One region of the Cupriavidus sp. GW822-FHT02D05 genome, then DNA from elsewhere that is predicted to be linked to it. Evidence: riboswitches for the same ligand, from Rfam matches in the RefSeq annotation. Region 1 holds a riboswitch; the other holds the start of a gene.

Region 1 (10,887 bases):
CGCTGGCCATGAGCGACCACGGATTGATCGACACTGAGGCGCTGCCGCCGGAGATCCTCGATAGCACGCAGGAAAACCGGCCGGATGCGCGCCCGGAGGCGGCGCCGCTGCCCGGCAACGAACGCGAGGCCTTGCTGGCTGCCCTGCGGCGTAACAAGTGGCGTATTACGCAGGTTGCCGTTGACCTGGGTATCGCGCGCGCCACGGTCTACCGTCAAATGGAGCGCTACGGCATTGTCGCCCCCAACCAGCAATAAGGCTTCGGCCATGGAAGCACCGTGAACGCCTGATCCCCGGCACGTACGGCGTGGGTGAGCGGCATCGTTCCTGTTCACCGGCGAGGCAGCAAGGCAGTGGATCGACCATAATGTCGGTCGACCCCAAACACCCAGCCCTTGCTGCACAACGTGCCAGACGCCGATAGTCCCCTCTCAGCCGCTTCATCCGCTTCAGTCGCGTCACCCGCCAGCGGCAGCGCTTCCAGCGCACCGCCGGCCCTCCCCGCGTCGCACTGGCACCGCCGCGTGCTGGCGCTGGCGTTCCCGATCATCCTGGCCAACCTGACCCAGCCGATCCTGGGTGTGGTCGATACCGCCGTTGCCGGCCACCTGCCGGACCCGGCCTACCTGGGCGGCGTAGCCGCCGGCGGCCTGTTCTTCAGCTTTGTGTTCTGGGGCTTCGGCTTCCTGCGCATGGGTACCACCGGGCTCGTCGCGCAAGCGTATGGCGCCCAGGACGGCGCGGCGCTGCGCGCCACCCTGGCACGCGCCCTGATGCTGGCCACCGTCATCGGGCTCGGCGTGCTGGCCGTGCAGATGCCCTTGATCCACGGCGCGCTGGGCCTGATCGGCGGCAGCGACACACTCCAGCATCACGCGCGGGTCTACAGCCATGCGCGGATCTGGGCGGCGCCTTTTGCGTTGTGCAATTACGTGGTGCTCGGCTACCTGCTGGGCTGCCAGCGCGTGCGCCTGGGCCTGCTCATCCAGCTCTTCATCAATGCGGTGAACATTGCCTCGGTGCTGCTCTACGTTTATGTGTTCGACTGGGGCATCGCGGGGATCGGCGCCGCCACCTCCACCGCCGATGCGTGCGGCTTCGTGCTGGGCGCCGCGCTGCTCTGGCGGCTGCGCCCGCACGGCTTGCCGCCCCTGCGCTGGGCGGTGGTCGCCGACGCGCACGAACTGAAGCGGCTGGTCGCCCTCAACCGCGACATCTTCATCCGCACGCTCTGCCTGGTGGCCAGCTTCGGCTGGTTCGCCCATGCGGGCGCCCGGCAAGGCGACGTGATCCTGGCGGCCAACGCCCTGCTGCTCAACTTCCAGACCTTCATGGCGTACGCGCTCGATGGCTTCGCGCATGCGGCCGAGGCACTGGTGGGCGCCGCCATCGGCACCCGGGACCGGCACGCCTTGCGCCGCGCGGTCCGGGTCACGATGATCTGGGGCGCGGTGGGGGCGCTGTGCTTCTCCCTGGTGTATGCCTGCGCCGGAGAATGGATCATCGCCCGCCTGACCGACCAGCGGACAGTCCACGACGCGGCGGTACGCTACCTGCCGTGGGCGGTTGCCCTGCCGCTGGTTTCCGTGTGGGGCTTCTTGCTTGATGGCGTGTTTATCGGCGCCACCAGCACGCGCGACCTGATGCACTCGATGGCCTTGTCGTTCGCGGCGTTCATGGTGGCGGCGCTTGCGCTGGCCGGCCCGTTCGGCAACGATGGCTTATGGGCGGCGCTGCTGCTGTTCATGGCCGCGCGCGGCGTCACGCTGGCGCGGGTGTTCCCGCGCATCGAGGCCAGCCGCCTGGCGTGATGTCGAACATCACCGGACTTCGGTGCCTGGCATCCCGCCTCGGGGTGGCTGCCGGCAGTTTGATCTTTGATCTCGCAGGCGTTGTATCCCTATCCTTCGGACCTGGTCATTGCCACGAAAGGCGGCTTGGTGCGGCCAGATCGCCGCTCCTGGGTTCGGGATGGCCGCCCCGACCATTTGCGGGCCGCGGTCGAAGGCAGTTTGCAGCGCTTGCGGCTGGAGCGCATCGATTTGTATCAACTCCATGCGCCTGACCCGAACGTGCCATTTGCCGAGTCGGTCGGAGCCCTGGCTGACTTGCAGCGCGTAGGAAAGATCCGCCATATCGGCATCTCGAACGTGACGGTCGCGCAGCTCGATCTGGCACGCAGCATCACGCCCATCGTGTCGGTGCGGCCTGCGGGCGCTCAAGGGGAAGCAGGTCGCCACGCGTCACGGCCTCACGCATGCGGCCCTGTCTATTGCATGGCTACTCGCGAAATCGCCGGTCATGCTGCCCATCCCCGGCACTCGATCCATCGATCACCTCGAGGAAAACGTGCGCGCAGCAGCCCTCACGCTGGCGCCAGGAGACTTCGACGATTTGCGATGAACAGGCGCTAGCGCTTGCAAGTGGCGCGACCCACCTCCGTGCGTTCTCGAACAGGCTCCGGCCGATCGCCGAGCAGATCGTGAGACGTCCGTGACCTTTAGAAGTGCTGCTTTTTCTTCACGTCGATCACGAAACCGGCAAGCCAGGCTTCAGCCAATGAGATCGGCACCTGTCGTAAGGACAATCTTTCCAAAGTGTGTGCCGGAATCGATCAGCTCGTGAGCGCCGCGAGCGTCGACAAGCGCAAAGGTCTTGTAGACAACCGGCTTGATCCTGCCGCTCTCGATGTGCGGCCAGACCTGCCGCTCGAGTTCATCGATGATGGCCGCCTTGTCCGCGGATGTGCGCGATCGCAATGTCGAACCCATATGCGTCAGACGTTTCGTCAACATCGGCAAGACGTTGAGATCCTTCGCCGGCCCCTTGATCACGCCCACCTGGAGGATCCGTCCGTCCATGGCTGCGGCGTCATAGTTTCTAGCCACGTAGTCGCCGGCAATGATGTCGAGGATCACGTCGACACCTCTTCCATCGGTAAACCGCTGCGCCTCGGCGACGAAATCGTCCTCGCGGTAATCTATCGCGAGGTCTGCGCCTAGCGCCAGGCTGGCCTCGCGATGTGCCTGCGAGCCAACTGTCGTGATGATTTGCGCAGCGCCGAATGCCTTCGCCAGCATGGTCGCCGTGGTACCGATACCTGACGCGCCGCCATGGATCAACACCGATTCGCCGGCAACCAGCTTGCCGCGCTGGAACAGGTTCAGCCATACCGTCATCAACGTTTCGGGCATGGCCCCCGCTTCCACCAACGTCAGGCCTTTGGGGATATGCATCGTGTTGCAGGCGTGCGCGACCGCATATTCTGCGTAGCCACCACCAGGAATCAATGCACACACCAGTTCGCCGATCCGGAATTGGGACACGTCGGCGCCAACGGCAACCACTTGACCTGCCACTTCCAGCCCCGGAATGTCCGAAGCGCCGGGGGGCGGATCATAGAGCCCTTTGCGCTGGAAAACGTCTGGACCGTTCACGGCAGCCGCGTGGATGCGGATCAGAACCTGATCGGTGGCCGGCACCGGCACCGCGCGCGTAGTCGGCACCAGCACCTCAGGACCGCCGGGCTGTTTGATCTCAATGGCCGTCATGGACGACGGCACACGATAAGTTGAAGCAGGCATGGATGGCACTCCTTGTATAGATGAGCCTCGATTGATCCGGGCGGATCATGGAACGAGGAACTCTGGCGTTCAGTCTAGGCCTCGACGCTGATGAATATGTGCAGCATTATTCGTGTTGTCAGATGCAAATTTGCATCAGGAGGGCGGCACGATGAACTGGGATGACGCGCGAGTGTTTCTCGCGGTGGAGCGCGAAAAAACGCTCCGTGGCGCGGCCAGGACGCTCAACCTTGATCAGGCGACGGTCGGCAGACGGATTGCGGCACTAGAGCACGCCCTACGTGCAACGCTCTTCCTGCGCACCTCTGACGGTTACGCGTTGACCGCCGCAGGCGAGGCCGCGCTGAGATCGGCGGAAAAAATGGAACACGCCGCACACGAACTCGTCAGACGAACGCAAGGCACGGATACACGGCTTGCGGGGGACGTAAGAGTCACCAGCACCGACTTGATTGCGCTCGAATTCCTGCTTCCGGCCATCGAACGCCTGCATGCTGCGCATCCCGAAGTGCGCGTCCTGCTGGACACGTCGACGCGCATGCTAAGTCTGGCAAAGCGTGAAGCGGATATCGCGGTCCGCTCAGTCAGGCCGGATAATCCCGATCTTGTCGCGCGGCGCCTGGCTCGCTGGCCCATGGCGCTCTTTGCATCGAAGGCATATCTCGACCAGCACGGCAAGCCCGCCGCGGGCTCCGCCTTCGCGGGCCACGATCTCGTTGCCTATCAGGGAAACTGGACCGGGAATCGATCACCGACGCTTGCTGGCGAACCGATACACGCGGGGCGCATCGTATCGACCTTCAATTCCAGCCTCATGCTGCGTACCGCGGTAAAGGCCGGCCTCGGCATCGGTGAGCTTCCGATCCATCTGGCTGAACACGACGGCCTCGTGCAGATAGGGCCGGAACCCGCACGTGGGGCGGTCTACGAAATCTGGCTCGTCACGCATCAAGACCTTCGGCATACCGCGCGCATCACAGCAATGATTGACGGCATCGTCGCCGCGTTCGAAGATCACACAACCCCCACAAAATAGTCACGCACGACGTAGCTGCGACTGCTGCGCGGATGCAGGTGGCCAACTTGTCAGGAGATGCGAAATGACCAGCAAGAACACGATCTGTCTGTGGTACGAAGGTGGCGCCGTTGACGCCGCAAACTTCTATGCGCAGACGTTCCCCGACAGCGCTGTCGGCGCTGTCCACCGCGCACCGGGCGACTATCCTGGCGGCAAGCAGGGCGATGTCCTGACGGTTGAGTTCACCGTCGCCGGCATCCCCTGCCTTGGGCTGAACGGCGGCCCGTATTTCAAGCACAACGAGGCATTCTCTTTTCAAATCGCGACGGACGACCAGGCCGAAACCGACCGCTTGTGGAACGCGATCATCGGCAACGGCGGCCAGGAAAGCACATGCGGCTGGTGCAAGGACCGGTGGGGCTTGTCATGGCAGATCACCCCGCGCGCTCTCACCGCGGCAATATCCGACCCCGATCCCGCTGCGGCCAGGCGCGCGTTTGACGCGATGATGACCATGAGAAAGATCAATATCGCCGCGATAGAAGCGGCACGGCTGGGCCAAAACCTATCCGCAAGTTGACGGAGCGTGTCCCCGGCGTCGCCCTTGTGGGCGACGCGAACGCGATCATGGCACGGTTACCTCCGGAAGTGCCGGCACGTTGGGAACGGAATCGAGGAAGACATAGAGCGCCGCGATTTTCTCGTCACGAACGAGGATCACATCCCAGCCCGTATAGTCGGGGGCTTCGCCGCGCGGGCCAGAACCCCAAGCCAGACGACCGGCGTTGTGGAGAGCCTGAGGCTTACCGTGCGGTGTGTAAGCATAGTGCGGGTGCGTCGCGCGAAGATCCCCCGCGAATTTGTCGAGAGCGTCGTGCCCAACGAATACACCCGTAGGCACGTAGAGCACGCAGTCCTCGGTATAGAGCGCCTCGATCGCCGCGCGACGACGCGCTGCGTCGCCTTCGCCGAAGACCTCCTGGAGGTTGCGATCAAGCAGTTCATGGGTACGGTCATTCATAACACACTCCTTAATCGATGACTGTGGACCTTTGCGGTCGCATGGGGTGGAAATCTCTTAAGTCTCTTGCATGTCCATTTCCTGTAGCAGCTGCTTCAGGAAGATGCGGGATGTGGTGCCGCGCTACTGAGCGAGGACCAAGGTCTTCGTGACGGCGGTGATGACGGCTAACTGTCCTTCGAGTCTGCGTACCATGATCTATCTCCTGGGTGGCGTGGTGCGACGAGTAAGTGCGACGAGTGGTGCGACGAGACAAATCTATGACGTCATGCTAATTTTCGAAATAGAAATGAATGAAAACCATCGTTGCAGGATTGTCGATGTCAAAACTACCGGATTTCGAAGGGCTCGCGATGTTCGCGAAAGTTGCCGAAGAAGGCTCGTTCGCTGCGGCGGCAACTGCCATGGGGGTCTCGGTCGCCACGGTCTCCAGGGCCGTTACCCGTCTTGAAGAACGGCTGGGAGGTCGACTGTTCAACCGCACCTCCCGACGACTTGCACTCACGGACTATGGCCACACGCTTGCCGAGCGAGCGGCGAGAATCTACGCGGAGGCTGAGGAAGCGGAGGATTTCGCACGTGAGACGTCAAGCCGGCCACGTGGTCTCGTAAAGCTCGCGGCGCCGCTCTCCTTTGGTGCTCGCTGGGTGGCTCCGCTGTTGCCCGAGTTCTTTCGGACCTATCCGGATATTTCCGTCGAACTTCATCTCACGGACGCACAGACTGATCTGATTGGCGATGGCTTTGACGCCGCCCTGCGCATCGCCATCATGGAAGACTCGTCACTCGTCGCACGTCTCATTGCACCTGTGCGGCGATTTGTCGTGGCATCTCCAGCCTATCTGTCTCACCATGACCATCCTCAGCACCCGCAAGACCTTGGCGCCCACCAGTGCCTTACCTACACCAACAGGAGTAAGCGCGACGTCTGGCGATTTACCCATGAAAGTGGCGAGGAATGCACCGTCACACCAACCGGAGCGTTGCGAGGAACGAGCGTGGAGGCATTGCTGCCCACGGTCCTCGCTGGACTTGCCATCACCGAGCTTCCTGAGTTTGTCGCGACGCAGTATTTCCGGGACAAACAGCTCGAGCCCGTTTTGACCGATTGGCGCTTGCCTGAAGGTGGTTTGTATTTCGTCACGCCCACTGCCCGCGCGCGGCCCGCGAAGGTGAGTGCGTTGGCCGATTTCTTCATCTCCAGACTCACCGCGGCGCAGTGGAGCGCAGAGACGTCTGTGGATGGGGAATCATCCGGGCACCGCAGAAGGTAATTTCCTCTTTCTTCGATGGCCGATCTCAGTCCGACGGACGCCAGTGATCGTCCCAGGTTGGCTGGTTGTCTGTCAGCGCAAGACCACGGCGCCTCCGAGCCTAAAGTATTTTCTCCTGTGCTATGATTTCTGCACTCATGTGACTGGCGCATACAGATAGGGCACTATCGGGGAGCGTGAGGTTGCTAGCCGCCGCGCGCCTGGGCATTACCTACTATCCTTGGAGATGGGTTATGCCTGATTTTGCACAGTTGCTCATGTTTGCTCTTGTGGCGTTGGGAATGGTTTTAACGCCGGGGCCGAACATGATTTATCTAATTTCCCGCTCAATTTGCCAAGGTAGACGCGCAGGCCTCATTTCATTGGGCGGCGTTGCTCTGGGCTTTGTGTTCTACATGCTCTGCGCGGCATTCGGAATTACGGCCTTCGTATTTGCGGTACCTTACGCCTACGATACGCTTCGCTTTGGCGGCGCTTTGTACCTTCTATATCTTGCCTGGCAAGCGGTCAAACCGGGCGGACGGTCCGCATTTGCAGTACGCGACCTGCCGGTCGATACCCCAAGGAAGCTCTTCAGCATGGGGTTTATCACCAACCTGGCGAATCCAAAAATCGCCGTCATGTATCTGTCTCTGCTTCCCCAATTTATTACGGAAGGACACGGCAGCGTTCTTACCCAGTCGCTGGCGCTCGGCGGCGTTCAGATTTCGATCAGCCTCGCTGTGAATGCACTGATCATCGTGACGGCCGGATCGATCTCTACCTTCCTGTCAGGACGCCCGCAGTGGCTATTGGTGCAGCGCTGGCTGATGGGAAGCGTTCTGACAGGTCTGGCGGTGCGGATGGCATACGAATCCAAGAAATAGCAACACCTTGCCAATACGCCGGCGCATCAGCCGGCGGCCAACGTCCGTGGCCCTGAGCAGGCCATCGTGAACCTGCAGGAAGGTGCCCCGAGCGTCGAACTGGCGCATGTGCAGCCCACTGGCCTACCTGGGCGCTGCCGGGGCGCACGACTCACCCAGAACCAGGTCAAGCGGCACATTCACGCTACGCGGTTGCCTCCCCCCCTCCCCGGCCAAGCGGTCAAGCATCAGATGTGCGGCGGCCTGCGCGGCACGCTCGATGTCAAAGCGTAGCGTGGTTAGCGGGGGATACATCAACTCTAGCGTCTCCGGCGTACCGATGCCGATCACCGAAAGGTCTCTGGGAATATCCAGCCCCGCCTTGCGCGCAACATAAATGGCTCCGGAGAGCAGGCGCGTTCCTAGGCCGATGATTGCAGTGGGGGGTGCGGAAAGAGCGAGCATGGTCGCCATTTGGGTGCGTGACGAATCGATCGCCGAGCGTGACATACAGACTAGTGCCGGGTCGAACACCAAACCTGCCTCCGCAAGGGCATCCCGGTAGCCGAGCAGCTTTTCGCGCCCTGGACGAATGTGCTCGCCGGGCCCGAACAACGCGATACGGCGGTGACCCAATGAAATCAGATACGCCATTGCCTGCTTCACACCGCTACGATGGTCCAAATAGACCGCGTCCATTGGTAGCGGCGTTTCCCGATCCAGAATCACCACCGGTAAGCTGCAGCCGCTGAACAGGCTGTCGGCGGGGTCCGCGCTCTCCAGGCTCGGCGCGGCAATGATGCCCTCTAGCCGGCGGGTCTCGAACAGCGCAACCAGTTCGCGGTCGCGCCGTGGCTGGTCCAGTGTATTGCCGACCAACATGGAGTACCCGGCGGCCTGCATATGCTTCTCGACTTCGCTGAAATGCGCCGCCAGCAGCGGGTTGCCGATGTTCGAAACCAGGTAGCCGACCGTCTTGCTACGCCCGGTGCGCAGGTGGCGGGCGGCAAAGCTGGGTTCATAGTTCAGTGCCTCCACAGCCGCATGCACCCGGGCTCGCAGCGCCTGGCTGGCATAGCCGGTGCCGTTCAGCACCCGCGACACGCTGCCAATGGAAACCCCCGCCGCCTCAGCCACATCCCTGACGGAAATCCTTTGCGTCATGGTCTTCCCTAATGAAAACGTTCCACAGTTGGACGCCAAATTTGTTGCCTGCTAAGTTAGCACAAACGGAAATCGTTTTCACATTTCCGCTCACCTAACCCAGACAGCGCCAAACTATCCCATGCAGCAAGACCGTCCTTCGCGCCCTCTCGCCGCCCCCCCTGGCGCCGACTTTACGGGCGAGGCCACGTGTGGATCCCTGAGCGGCAGGCCAGGCGAAGCGCAGTAAGCCTGGCGCGGCTCCGTCCGGAGCATGCCGCTGGCAATCACAACGACAACGGAGACATCCCATGCTTCACAGACTGATCTGTGCGGTCGCGGCCGCGCTCGCCCTGCACACGGCGGGGCCGGTACTGGCCGAAACCTATCCCTCACGGCCAATTCGCCTGGTAGTGCCGTTCCCGCCCGGTGGCACTGCGGACATTTTCGGACGGCTGCTCAGCCAGCAGCTCACGCAAAGCCTCGGGCAGCCGGTGCTGGTGGAGAACCGCGCCGGTGCGGGCGGAAACATCGGCGCGGCCGCCGTCGCCAATGCACCGGCGGACGGCTACACCTTGCTGCTGGGCACGATCGGCACCCACGGCATCAACCCGACGCTATACGCCAACCTGCCCTACGACCCAAAGAAGGACTTCCAGCCTGTGGCCCTGGTCTCCTCCGGTGCCAATGTATTGGTCGTCAACCCGACGTTGCCGGCACGCAATGTGAAGGAGTTGATCGCGCTGGCCAAGCGCAACCCGGGCCAGTTGATGATGGGCTCGTCCGGCAATGGCAGCAGCATTCATATGTCCGGCGAACTCTTTGAGCATATGACCGGTACGCAACTGACGCACGTGCCCTACCGCGGCGGCTCGCCTGCACAGACCGACCTGATGGGCGGGCGGGTGCAGTTGATGTTCGACAACCTGCCCACCTCGTTGCCGTTGATCGCCAAGGGCCTGGTACGCCCGCTTGCCGTGACCTCGGCGCATCGCTCGCCCGCGCTCCCGGATGTGCCGACTGTTGCCGAAGCCGGCGTGCCGGGCTACTTCGTGGGCAACTGGAGCGGCATCTTCGCGCCGGCGCATACGCCACCCGACATTGTGAACCGGCTCAATGCCGCGGTTGGCCAGGCTGTGACAAGCGCCACGCTGCGCAAGCGTTACGCCGAAATGGGCGCCGACACCAGCACCGACCTCGGCACCAACGGGAATGCAGGCAGCCGGCCGATGAGCGCGGCGGAATTTACCAGATTCGTCGATGAGGAGATGAGCAAATGGGCAAGGATCGTAAAGGTATCGGGAGCGCGGGCGGAATGAACGGAATGAACGGAATGAACGGAATGAACGGAATCAACGGAATCAACGGAATCAACGGAATCCACGAGACGCAACGGAAGAAAGCATGCAACCAATCGACCATCTGCTGAGGACCGCCAGCGCCACGCCGGCACGCATCGCCTTGCAGGCAGCCGGTGAATCGCTGACCTACGGCGAACTGACGCAGAAGGTACTGGCGCTCGCAGCGGCGTTCCAGGCGCTGGACCCCGTGTCCGGATCGCGCGTAGGCATTTGCGCCGGCAATAGCGTGCAGCATGTGTTGGCGCTGCTGGCTACGCTGGCCGCCGGCAAGTGCTGGGTGCCACTGAATCCACGCGCCTCGGTCCACGAACGGGCCCGCATCGTCGACTTCACCGAGCCGTCCATCCTGGTGGTGGAAGACAGCAGCCACGGCCAATCCGGCACGACCACACTTGGCACCCGCGTGATCACCTGCGGGCCGCAGGCATCCGGCCCGGACAGCATCGCCGCGCTACTGTGTGCCTGGCGCGGCCGCGTCCCGCTACGCACGCAGCGCGAGCTTGGCGAAACGCAGGCCATCAAGTTCACCGGCGGCACTACCGGTGCGCCCAAGGGGGTGATGCAGTCGCTGCGGTCCTGGAACACCACGGTGGTTTCCATCCTCACCGCGATGCAGCTGCGCGATGACGAGCGCTATCTCG
Region 2 (10,887 bases), on a different contig from region 1:
GATCTTCTTGATGGCATCGATCATGGCCTGCGGCTGGCTTGCGAGGAACCAGTTCGATGGGACGTTCGATCCCGTGGGCGCAGCTTCCCACTCCGTGTTATTGGTAACGGTCGTTCCGCCCTGGCCGGCTGCCTTGAAGGGATTTCCGTCCCCGTTGCCACCGTCGATCTTATCATCCTTGAATCCGCCGTACTTTGCGGCGAGAAAGATCTGGCTCTGACGCTGGGTTGCGCCGACCGTTCCGTTTCCGGCTTCATTGACATCGATGCCAAACGTTGTGACGCGCGCAGAGGGCATGTCGGGGCGAAACGACGAGGTGTGCGCCCAGTAGGCGACCCCCGCAATGTAATAGGTTGACCAGTTAGAGGTCGGATGCAGGATGTCGCCCAGATTCGTGAACGAGGAGGGCAGGGGGGTGGCATTGCCCGCCGCTGGCGTGTTGGTTTCCAGTGCTCCGACCTTGTTGGTCCACGCTCGCACATCGAATCCGCTATAGCTGTCCACTGCCCGGGCAGGGTCGCCGTGCGAGGTGTCGACGTTGCCTGGAATGTAGTGATCCTCGTGGGTATTGATGTCGCCAATCGTCACGACGTAGTTGCGCTGGCAACTGTTGAGCATCGGGTCGGCATCCCAGGTCGTGTAGACGGGGAAGTTGTCTGCATAGGTCGTATTCGGAAGGCCGCTGATAGCTTGTGGGGTGGGGCCGTCCTTGTGGAACTGGAGGTAGCGGATGCTCTCGTAGAACAGTTCGCTGATCGGATCATACGTCTTGTAGTTGCCGAGCGGGTTATCTGTTGGGCCGCCAAGGTCGCCCATTGTCTTGCCACTGAGTTGCGTGCTCGTGCGGCCAAACTGATTGAGGTAGTTGATAACCCCGCTGATTCCTTCTGTGCGGTTGAGCGGGTTCCGATAGAACACGCCCGTTGCCGGATCCCATTCCTTTGCGGTATTTGCGATCGTTCTCAGGTTGGAGTCAACCGCAGTAGTGCCGACATACTTCATCGGGGCCCGCAGCACCCCACCATAGCGCTCGTTCGGTGTCTTGCTGGTGTCATTGGTGCCGTCGTTCAGATAGCCGAAAGCCGCAAAACGCACGCGATCGGCATTTCTTTGCATCTGGCCGACGGGCTTGTAGTTGCTGCCATAGTTGTAGCAGAGGTCGGTGCGCGTAGTTGCCTCGCCGCTATCGCAAACCTGAATCTGGACACGGAAGCTACGTCGTTCCGTCAGCTTGCTGTTCTTGTAAACGTCGGCATATTTTCCCGGGCTCCCGCAGTTGCCGCTGCTATCGTCCGCATCGGAGAAGAAGATGTGGTTGCCACACGAAGCAATATAAATCGTGCTGTACGAGAACGGCGTTACCGCACTCGGCGCGCTGCTGATGTTGCTGACGGCCGTGACGCTCTTGACCGGGAAGTAACTATTGCTGCGGAAAAAGTCCGATCGGAGCACGGCACGCTGCAAGACCGTCTGGGTCGTGGTGTCCACCACGCGGTCGCCGCCGGTCATCGCCATCCGCAGTTCGTCGATCGAGGACGACGCGGCCCAGTTCATGAAGTTTCCGCTAAATGCGCTGGAACATTCATGGCCTCCATTGCCGGAGGCGTTGCCGCTGCTTGCAAAATAGCCATTGGTGCTGTCGTATGTATAGCACTTGGCTGCATTGAAGTAACCGAGGTAAGTCGTATTGTAGTTATATGACGTGTCGACGTTCTTCGAATTCAAGGGGCCGCGGTAGGCAGTACCCGTAGTCGGGAACTCTACCGAGAGCGTCATCATCAGGTTGGGGTGAATGTTTTGCGATTGCCCGAATAGAGGGGTCTGCGCAATTGTCACGGTTGGCACGCTAGGCGTGCTTGCAGCCCAAAGTGCAGTAGCCCATAGCATCGCGCACAGAGGCAACAGGCGTCGGAGTGTATTCATGAATTCGTTCCCGATTCGATGCTGGCTGTTCTAGTTGTCCGTCTTGCGGTACAGCGACTGAACCATTGCCTGGGTGGCGTTGTTGGGGCCAAAGCCAACCGCTGTCACCCGATACATATAGCGCGTGTTGTCAACGGCGCCGCCAATGGATTGATCAGGAAGCAACTCGATGATGTAGCGAGGCTTCTGGCTTGGAGTCAGGCCCGTCCCGGTCGGGAATGTCCGGCCCGTAAAGGTACCGTAGGCCACCGTCTGCGGGTTGGTGGCAGAAGCGCTCCAGCTAACGGTGTTCCATATCTGTGCATTGATATTTGCCAATGTATTGCACAGGCCCTGGTAGGGAGCGGCTACCGTTGTCCCGATATTGCATCCACCGTCGACCGTGAAGCCCGTCGCCGCTGTCGGCTGGAAAATTACCGAGCGGCTCTTGGGGCCGGTTGTGTTCTGGATGTCCATTTCGGCATCGCGCAAGGCGGCCTCAGCTGCCTGGAACGCAATCTCGAAATCGCGTTGATTGCGGGTTGTGCGTTTTGAGTCCAGCGCCAATCTCGCGCCACCCAGTGCCAGCACGGATATGACGAGCAGCATGATCAGCGCGGTGACCAGGGCAAAGCCGCGGGCTGGATATTTCACTGCTGGAGGGTTCAGAGGCACGAAGGATCTCCCTGCATGCAACTCAGGTAGTTGCGCACTTGCACCGTTGCCGTGAACAGGCGGCGCGCGGACTGTGGGTTTTGAGTCGGCGTGAACGTGCCATCGGCGCCGTTGTATATAGGACCGAAGAGCTGGATCGTGGGCTGCCCGGAACTGTCTGCGCTTGCATTGTCGCCTCGCACGACCAAAGCCACCTTCAGCGCATAGACGCGTGCCCATTCGGCTGCGCCGACCTGGCTGGCGGGAACGAACTTGTCCGCCACTTCATCGTCATCTGTGGATATGCCGTAGAGCACCTGCAAGTTCTCTACGCCCGGGATAAGTTGCTGCGCGACAAAGGTAGACGTCTCCTTGCCGGATGCGCGCCGCCGGTATTTGCACATCAGATAGGGCAGGCCATCGGCGCCGTTCTGCACATAGAGAATCGAGAGTCCGCGTTGACTTGCCGCACTATCGATGCTGGACGGCGCGGCGACGGCTTGTCCGGAGCAATCCACCATGGATCCATCGCTCACGGTCGGGTCAGCCGCCGTCCCGACGCCGAAGAATCGAGTCAGCAACACGTCGCTGGCATTGACGGCGGCGCCAGCATCGCAACCCAGCGTCTCGTTGTCCGAGGGAGTTGAGCAGTTGTCCAGTCCCATCAGCATCTGCGAGCTGATCTGCATTGAGCCACCATCGCTGGCCGGAGGCGTGTAGGCAATCTGACGCAACATTCGTGAAACGACGCCGATCGCGAACTGACCGCGCTCCTCGAGGTTGGCGCTGTCATTGATGCTGCTATAGGTGCTGCGGGTCAGTAGGTAAAAGGAAGTTGATGCAACCAGCACCAGCATGCCAAGCGTCAGTGCAACCATCAGTTCGACCATGGAGAAGCCTGAGCTTCGCCGGCGACGACGGGGTGGTTGTCCGGAGCCGGCCATGAGCGTTCTCAATTGCTGACTCCCGGGTTGGCCACAATAACGATTTGTGGCGTTGCCGAGCCGTCGGCGGCTTGCGTGTCTGGCATGGTTGTACCGGTCGCGACATCTACCCCCGGCTTGTCGGCGAATCGAGATACCCAGCCCATCTTGATGACGATCGGGCTATCGCTGGCTTGGCCCGTGCCGCCGGCCGTGGCGTTGCACGCCCAGGTGTAGCCTGCGGAGGTGGAATAGTTGCTGGAGTCCCGGCAGATTACTGCACGCCCACCCGGCAGGGCCGTCTGGACGCGTCGCGTCCATTCGGCCAAATCGAACGTGACCATGTTGGCTGCGCAAACCGGGCTGCCGGACGTGCATGGAGTGGTAAAGAAATTGGCGCCCGTCGGCACCGCCGGGGCGCCGGTGCTCGTGTCGAAGAAGTAGCTGCTGTTACTGGCGAGCATTTGGGCGCTGTTAGCCCGCATGCGGTCTGCCATATCGCTGGCGAGCTGCAGCGCCAGCGTGTCATAGGACGCTTGTTGGGAGAATCGGAATGATTTGATAAGAAGATTTGCCACGCCGAGCACGCCGATGGCGAGCACGACGATTGCCACCAATGCTTCGAGCATGGTGAAGCCGGCCGTCCCCCGACAGCTTGACTGACCCATCTTGACCCTCGTCCGAAAAGACTACGTTCTTTTGGCTTTGTTCTATTTTTTGTAACTGCAACCCAGGTGGAAATATAGATATAGGAATTGCCACCTAGGACCCAGTTTGGGAGGAATTAAACAACGTCCACGTTACTTTTTCTACTGCTTCCGTGGGGTAGACGCCGAAAACTCATCCAGCATGTCGCGGAATTCCGACACATCCTCAAAACTCCGATACACCGAAGCAAACCGGATATAAGCAATTTTGTCCAACCGGCGCAGCTCGCGCATGACCAGTTCCCCGACCTGGCTGCTGGGGATTTCCTTCTCGCCGAGGGCGAGCAGTTTTTCTTCGATGCGGGTGATGGAGGCGTCGATGGCTTCGGCCGAGACCGGGCGCTTGCGCAGGGCGAGGCGCATCGAGTCTTTCAGCTTGTCGCGGGTATAGTCCGCGCGAGAGCCGTTTTTCTTGACGATGGCGGGGAAGAACAGCTCGATCCGCTCATAGGTGGTGAAGCGGCGGTCGCAGGATTCACAGCGGCGGCGGCGGCGCACCGTATCGCCTTCTTCCGACATGCGCGTGTCCAGGACCTGGGTGTTGGAGTGAGCGCAAAAAGGGCATTTCATGCCTGACCACCTCGAAGTATGAGCCGGGGCGCGTGCCGCGCAGGCAGCGTTTTGTCATTCTGTGTCGCGCCGGGCCGGGTTGGCAAGGCCCGCCGCAGGCGCGGCGTGCGCCGCGGCGGGGCTGCCGGCCACCCGCGGGGGGGCGGGTGGCGCTGGGCTTTAGCCGTAGACCGGGAAACGCTTGGTCAGGGCTGCCACTTGCTCGCGTACGCGAGCGATGTTGGCCAGGTCGTGCGGGTTTTCCAGCACGTCGGCGACGAGGTTGGCCACCAGGCGGGCTTCTTCTTCCTTGAAGCCGCGGGTGGTCATGGCCGGCGAGCCCAGGCGGATGCCCGAGGTGACGAACGGCTTTTCCGGGTCGTTGGGGATGGCGTTCTTGTTGACGGTGATGTGTGCTTCGCCCAGGACCTTTTCAGCTTCCTTGCCGGTGATCTGCATCGCGCGCAGGTCGACCAGCATGACGTGGCTTTCGGTGCGGCCGGAGACGATGCGCAGGCCGCGCTCGATCAGGGTTTCGGCCAGCACGCGGGCGTTCTTGACCACTTGCTGCTGGTAGGTCTTGAACTCGGGCGACAGGGCTTCCTTGAACGCGACTGCCTTGCCGGCGATCACGTGCATCAGGGGGCCGCCCTGGATGCCGGGGAAGATGGCCGAGTTGATGGCCTTCTCATGCTCGGCCTTCATCAGGATCACGCCACCGCGCGGGCCGCGCAGGCTCTTGTGGGTGGTGGTGGTGACGAAGTCGGCGTGCGGCACCGGGTTGGGGTACTCGCCGGCGGCGATCAGGCCGGCGTAGTGGGCCATGTCGACCATGAACAGGGCGCCGATGGACTTGGCTACCTTGGAGATGCGTTCGAAGTCGATGCGCAGGGCGAAGGCCGAGGCGCCGGCGATGATCAGCTTGGGCTTCTTTTCCTGCGCCAGCTTTTCCAGTGCGTCGTAGTCGATGTCTTCGTTGGCGTCCAGGCCGTAGCTGACCACGTTGAACCATTTGCCGCTCATGTTGAGCGCCATGCCGTGGGTCAGGTGGCCGCCTTCGGCCAGGCTCATGCCCATGATGGTGTCACCCGGCTTCAGGGCGGCGAAGAACACGCCCTGGTTGGCCTGCGAGCCGGAATTGGGCTGCACGTTGGCGGCTTCGGCGCCGAACAGTTGCTTGACGCGGTCGATGGCCAGCTGCTCCACGACGTCGACGTACTCGCAGCCACCGTAGTAGCGCTTGCCGGGATAGCCTTCGGCGTACTTGTTGGTCAGTTGCGAGCCTTGCGCGGCCATCACGGCCGGCGAGGTGTAGTTTTCCGAGGCGATCAGCTCGATGTGCTCTTCCTGGCGCTGGTCTTCCTTCTGGATGGCGGCAAAAAGCTCGGGGTCGATCTGGTCGATCGTATAGCGGCTGCGTTCGAACATGGCGAAAACTCGTCTGAAAAAAGGGGACTTCCGAATGGCTTCGGGGTAGGGCGCGCGGGGAAGGCACAGGCGACCGGCGCTGGACGCGTTAGCTATCCGGCGCAGGGCGCACCCTGCTTCCCATTCGCTGCCCAGGCGAGCGGCAGGCGCTTGAAACATCGCGCCAGAGAACTTTGCGCTTCCTCGTGGTAGTGCCCACTGACTTCGCCAGTCGCGCAAGATGGAATGGTTGGCGGCAGTTTAACGCGAGGCGCTGGCCCGCTGCAAGACGGTGCTGCGGGGCCAAAGACCGAAAGTCAATGCCTTGTCCGTCAGGTAATGTAATTGTTGTAATGTCGGACAAGGGTTTACACCGGGTCGGGCTGGCTGCCGTTACAATCGCGGCCATGAGCAACAATGTGTGGGCCTTGCGGGTGTACTGGGAAGACACCGACGCGGGCGGCGTAGTGTTCTACGCCAATTACCTCAAGTTCTTCGAGCGCGCCCGTACCGAGTGGCTGCGCTCGCTTGGCATCGAACAGCAAGCGCTGGCCGATGAGTCGGGCGTCGTCTTCATCGTCAGAAGCACGGCGGTGGACTACAATGCCCCCGCCCGTCTGGACGACTTGCTTGAGATCCGGACACAGATTGAACGGGTTGGCCCGGCGTCGGTCCAATTCGCCCAAGAAGCCTGGCGTGGTGAGCAATTGCTGGCTACTGGCGCCATCCGGGTTGGGTGTGTTGATCGTAGCACATTTCGCCCGACTCCCATTCCCGCTCCCGTCCTTGCAACCATCAAGACCGCTCGATGAATCCCGTGACCGTCACGCAAGACCTGTCGATCATTTCGCTGGTGCTGCACGCCAGTGTGCTGGCACAGGCCGTCATGGCCCTGCTGCTGGTGATGTCCCTGTTCTCGTGGACATATATCTTCCGCAAGCATTTCTCCCTGCGCGCCGCGCGGACCCAGACCGAGGGGTTCGAGCGCGACTTCTGGGCCGGCGGCGACCTGCAGGCCCTGTACCAGAGCGCAGCCAACAATCGTCACAACACAGGCGCGCTGGAACGGATCTTTGAGTCCGGCATGGGCGAGTACCTGAAGGCGCGCGAGCGCAACAATGACGCCGGCGCGCTGCTCGATGCCGCACGGCGTGCGATGCGCGCGGCCTATCAGCGTGAGATGGATGTGATGGAGTCGCATCTTCCGTTTCTGGCGTCGGTAGGTTCGGTCAGCCCGTACATCGGCTTGTTCGGCACCGTATGGGGGATCATGAACGCCTTCCGCGGCTTGTCAAATGTGCAGCAGGCAACGCTTGCGGCCGTGGCGCCCGGCATTGCGGAGGCGCTGGTCGCCACCGCTATCGGCCTGTTCGCGGCGATTCCGGCGGTCATTGCCTACAACCGCTACGCCACCGAAGTGGATCGCCTGGCCATCCGCTTCGAGAGCTTCATGGAAGAGTTCCTGAACATCCTGCAACGGCAGACCCGCTAAAGCGCCGAAGCCACCAACGTCTTCGGTCAAGGAGAACCAGCAATGGCAGCGATACAGCGCCGTGGCGGCTCGCGCCGCCGGGCCAGTGCCGACATCAACGTCGTGCCTTACATTGACGTGATGCTGGTGCTGCTCGTCATTTTCATGGTGGCGGCACCGATCGTGAATCCCGCCGTGGTTGACCTGCCCAGCGTGGCCAACGCCACCCAGCAGCAAAAGGCCCCCCCCATTGTCGTGACCGTGCATGAGGACGGCGCACTGACCGCGCGCGGCAAGGATAACGCCGGCAACAGCTTTGAGCGCAAGCTCGACAAGCAGGGCCTGATCGACTTCGTGCATCAGCGCCAGAACGAGAATCCCGATCAGCCGGTGGTGATCGCCGCCGACCGCTCGGTCAAGTACGAGGCCGTGCTGGACGTCATGTCAGTGCTCAAGGCCGACGGCGTGAAGCGCGTCGGCCTGATGGTCAAGCCCAAGTAAGCACCGCCCCACGCGATGAAAACCGCCGCCTATCCTTATCAGCCGGCCCCGGAGCGGGGAACCCTGCGTTCCTTCCTGCTCGCGGTTTTCATGCACCTGTTGCTGGGCATCGTGCTGTATTTCGGCGTGCACTGGCAGAGCAGCACCCCGGTGGGCGCCGAAGCCGAGCTCTGGGATGAGATCCCGGCCACTACCGCACCGCCGCCCCCGCCGCCTCCCGCACCGCTGCCCGTCGTGCAAGCCCGTCCCGCGCCTCCTGCGCCAGCGGTGAGGTCTCGTGCCGAAGAAGACGCCGAGATCGCCCTCCAGCAGCAAAAGCGCCGCCAGGCCGAGGCCGCCGCCCGCGAAGAGGCGCGCCAGCAGGCCGACCTGCGCGCGCGCCAGGAAGCCGAGCGGCAGGAAGCGGCCCGCAAGGAGGCGGCCCGCAAGGATGCGCAGCACAAGGAAGACCTGCGCCGCGAAGAGCAACGCCGCGAAGAACAGAAGAAGGACGAGCTGAAGAAAGAGGCCCAGCGCAAGGAAGACGCACGCAGGCAGGCCGCGCTGCAGGAGCAGCGCAAGGAGCAGGTTGAGCGCGAGCGCAAGGAAGCTGACGCCAAGGCCCGCGCCGAGGCTAAGAGCCGTGCCGAGGCTGACGCCAAGGCAAAGGCAGCCGCCGACGCCAAAGCCAAGGCTAACGCCGAGGCCAAGGCCGCCGCCAACGCGAAGGCCAAGGCCGATGCGGATGCCAAGGCCAAGCGCGACGCCGCTGCCAATGCCCAGCGCCACAGTGAACTGGCGCGGCTGCAGGCCATGGCCGGCGGCGGGGCGGCAGTCGGCGGCGCCGGCGGTGTCGGCAGCAGCGCCGGCAGCGGTGCCGGTTCGGGCGGCAAGGCCTCGCCTGGCTACCCGGATCGCGTGCGTCGCCGCGTCAAGCCGAATATCGTATTTACCGAAGACGTGCCTGGCAATCCGGCCGCGGTGGTGTCGGTTCAATTGGCGCCGGACGGCTCCTTGATGTCCGCGCGGCTATCCAAGTCCAGCGGCAATTCGGGCTGGGACAACGCCGTGCTGCGCGCCGTGGAGCGCTCTGATCCGCTGCCCCGCGACGAAAACGGCAAGGCGCCAGCCAGCTTCACGATCACCTTCAAGCCTAAGGATTAAGAGGGACGGCGATGGTGACGACATGGGAACATTCGAATTGCAACATATTGCAACCTACGTCGATGCACCGCAGTCCCAACGCTACGATGACAGGTTGCCTGACGCAGCCGGCAAATGTGCCCGGGGCACGCGATACGGGCATGCGACAAGCCTTCAGCATGCTTGCCCGTTCCACGGCTCCCGTTTGCCGGCCGCGCTCGATGAATATTGATCTCGATTGAGGAGCAGCATGCGAAAGCTTTGGGCCCCCCTTTGGCTGGCCGCGCAGCGGCACGGCACCCGCGCGCACGCCCTGTTTGCCGGGCTGGCCGTGGTGCTGGCTTGTTCGGCCGGCAGCGCACAGGCGCAATTGAACGTTGAAATCACCGGCGTCGGCGCCAGCCAGCTCCCCATCGCCACGGCCAACTTCCAGGGCGAAGCTCAGGCCCCGCAAAATCTCACCGCTATCATCCGCAGCGACCTGCAGCGCAGCGGCCGCTTCCGCAATGTCGACCCGGGCGGCGCCACGGTGGCGGAGTCTGCCAATGCCGATCTTGGCAGCTGGAAGGCGCGCGGCGCCGATGCCTTCGTGGCCGGCAGCGTCACACCCACCGGCAACGGCCAGTACGACGTGCGCTTTCGCCTCTACGACACCGTCAAGGGCACCAGCCTGGGTGGCCTGGCCTTCACTGTCAGCGCAAACCAGCTGCGCGTGACCGGCCACAAGATCGCCGACTACATCTACGAGAAGCTGCTGGGCGAGCGCGGCGTGTTTGCCACGCGGCTGTCCTATGTCTCGCGGGTGGGTGGGCGTTTCCAGCTGCTGATCTCGGACTCCGACGGCCAGAACTCTCAGGTGGCGCTGACCAGCAACGAGCCGATCATCTCGCCTTCGTGGTCGCCGGATGGCAGCAAGGTCGCTTACGTGTCCTTTGAAGCCAAGAAGCCCGTGGTCTACGTGCACGACCTGGCGACCGGCAAGCGCACACTGGTGTCGAACCAAAAGGGCAACAACAGCGCGCCTTCGTGGTCGCCTGACGGCCAACGCCTGGCGGTGGCGCTGTCGCGCGATGGCAATACCCAGATCTACCAGGTTGGCGCCGATGGCTCCGGGCTCAAGCGCCTCACCCGCAGCAGCGCCATCGATACCGAGCCGCAATACGCGCCGGATGGCCGCAGCATCTACTTCACCAGCGATCGCGGCGGTGCGCCGCAGATCTACCGCATGCCGGCCGGCGGCGAAGAAGGCGGCGCAGCCCAGCGCGTGACCTTCAAGGGCAGCTACAACGTGAGCCCGCGCATTTCCCCGGATGGCAAGCAGCTGGCCTACATCACCCGCAGCGGCGGCTTCAAGCTGCAGCTGATGGATCTCGGCAACGGCGATGTGACCTCGCTGACCGACACCGCCAACGACGAGGCTCCGAGCTTCGCCGCCAACGGCAAGTACATTCTTTATGCCACCCGGGTGGGAGGTCGCTCGGTGCTGGCGGCAGTGTCCACTGACGGGCGTACCCGGCAGGTTTTGTCGCTCCAGTCCGGCGAGGTTCGCGAGCCGTCCTGGGGACCATTCATGCAATAAACGAGGAGTTCCTAGCCATGACCAATATGATGACCAAAACCCTTGCCGTCGCCGCTCTGCTGGCCCTCGGCG

The links. Region 1 has a riboswitch for ZMP and ZTP ahead of AC1RQK_RS17215 (LysE family translocator). Riboswitches for the same ligand answer to the same signal wherever they lie in the genome.
Region 2: linked by a shared signal. The riboswitch ahead of glyA (serine hydroxymethyltransferase) and the one ahead of AC1RQK_RS17215 (LysE family translocator) in region 1 are both predicted to bind ZMP and ZTP.

Annotation. Positions count from the first base shown of each region.
Region 1 is NZ_JBXAOE010000012.1:19,682-30,568, reverse strand. Features, by position in the region: gene AC1RQK_RS17260 (sigma-54-dependent Fis family transcriptional regulator) at 1-257, shown strand, start outside; gene AC1RQK_RS17255 (MATE family efflux transporter) at 408-1,811, shown strand; partial or broken gene AC1RQK_RS17250 (aldo/keto reductase) at 1,878-2,195, shown strand; gene AC1RQK_RS17245 (aldo/keto reductase) at 2,170-2,403, shown strand; gene AC1RQK_RS17240 (NAD(P)H-quinone oxidoreductase) at 2,553-3,584, opposite strand; gene AC1RQK_RS17235 (LysR family transcriptional regulator) at 3,736-4,620, shown strand; gene AC1RQK_RS17230 (VOC family protein) at 4,685-5,182, shown strand; gene AC1RQK_RS17225 (nuclear transport factor 2 family protein) at 5,228-5,623, opposite strand; gene AC1RQK_RS17220 (LysR family transcriptional regulator) at 5,944-6,897, shown strand; ZMP/ZTP riboswitch at 7,027-7,110, shown strand; gene AC1RQK_RS17215 (LysE family translocator) at 7,131-7,763, shown strand; gene AC1RQK_RS17210 (LacI family DNA-binding transcriptional regulator) at 7,887-8,906, opposite strand; gene AC1RQK_RS17205 (Bug family tripartite tricarboxylate transporter substrate binding protein) at 9,197-10,204, shown strand; gene AC1RQK_RS17200 (AMP-binding protein) at 10,290-10,887, shown strand, end outside.
Region 2 is NZ_JBXAOE010000015.1:144,324-155,210, forward strand. Features, by position in the region: gene AC1RQK_RS20920 (pilus assembly protein) at 1-1,923, opposite strand, end outside; gene AC1RQK_RS20925 (pilus assembly PilX family protein) at 1,954-2,577, opposite strand; gene AC1RQK_RS20930 (PilW family protein) at 2,568-3,500, opposite strand; gene pilV (type IV pilus modification protein PilV) at 3,509-4,147, opposite strand; gene nrdR (transcriptional regulator NrdR) at 4,289-4,756, opposite strand; gene glyA (serine hydroxymethyltransferase) at 4,916-6,163, opposite strand; ZMP/ZTP riboswitch at 6,286-6,388, opposite strand; gene ybgC (tol-pal system-associated acyl-CoA thioesterase) at 6,550-6,954, shown strand; gene tolQ (protein TolQ) at 6,951-7,634, shown strand; gene tolR (protein TolR) at 7,677-8,114, shown strand; gene tolA (cell envelope integrity protein TolA) at 8,130-9,257, shown strand; gene tolB (Tol-Pal system beta propeller repeat protein TolB) at 9,487-10,815, shown strand; gene pal (peptidoglycan-associated lipoprotein Pal) at 10,833-10,887, shown strand, end outside.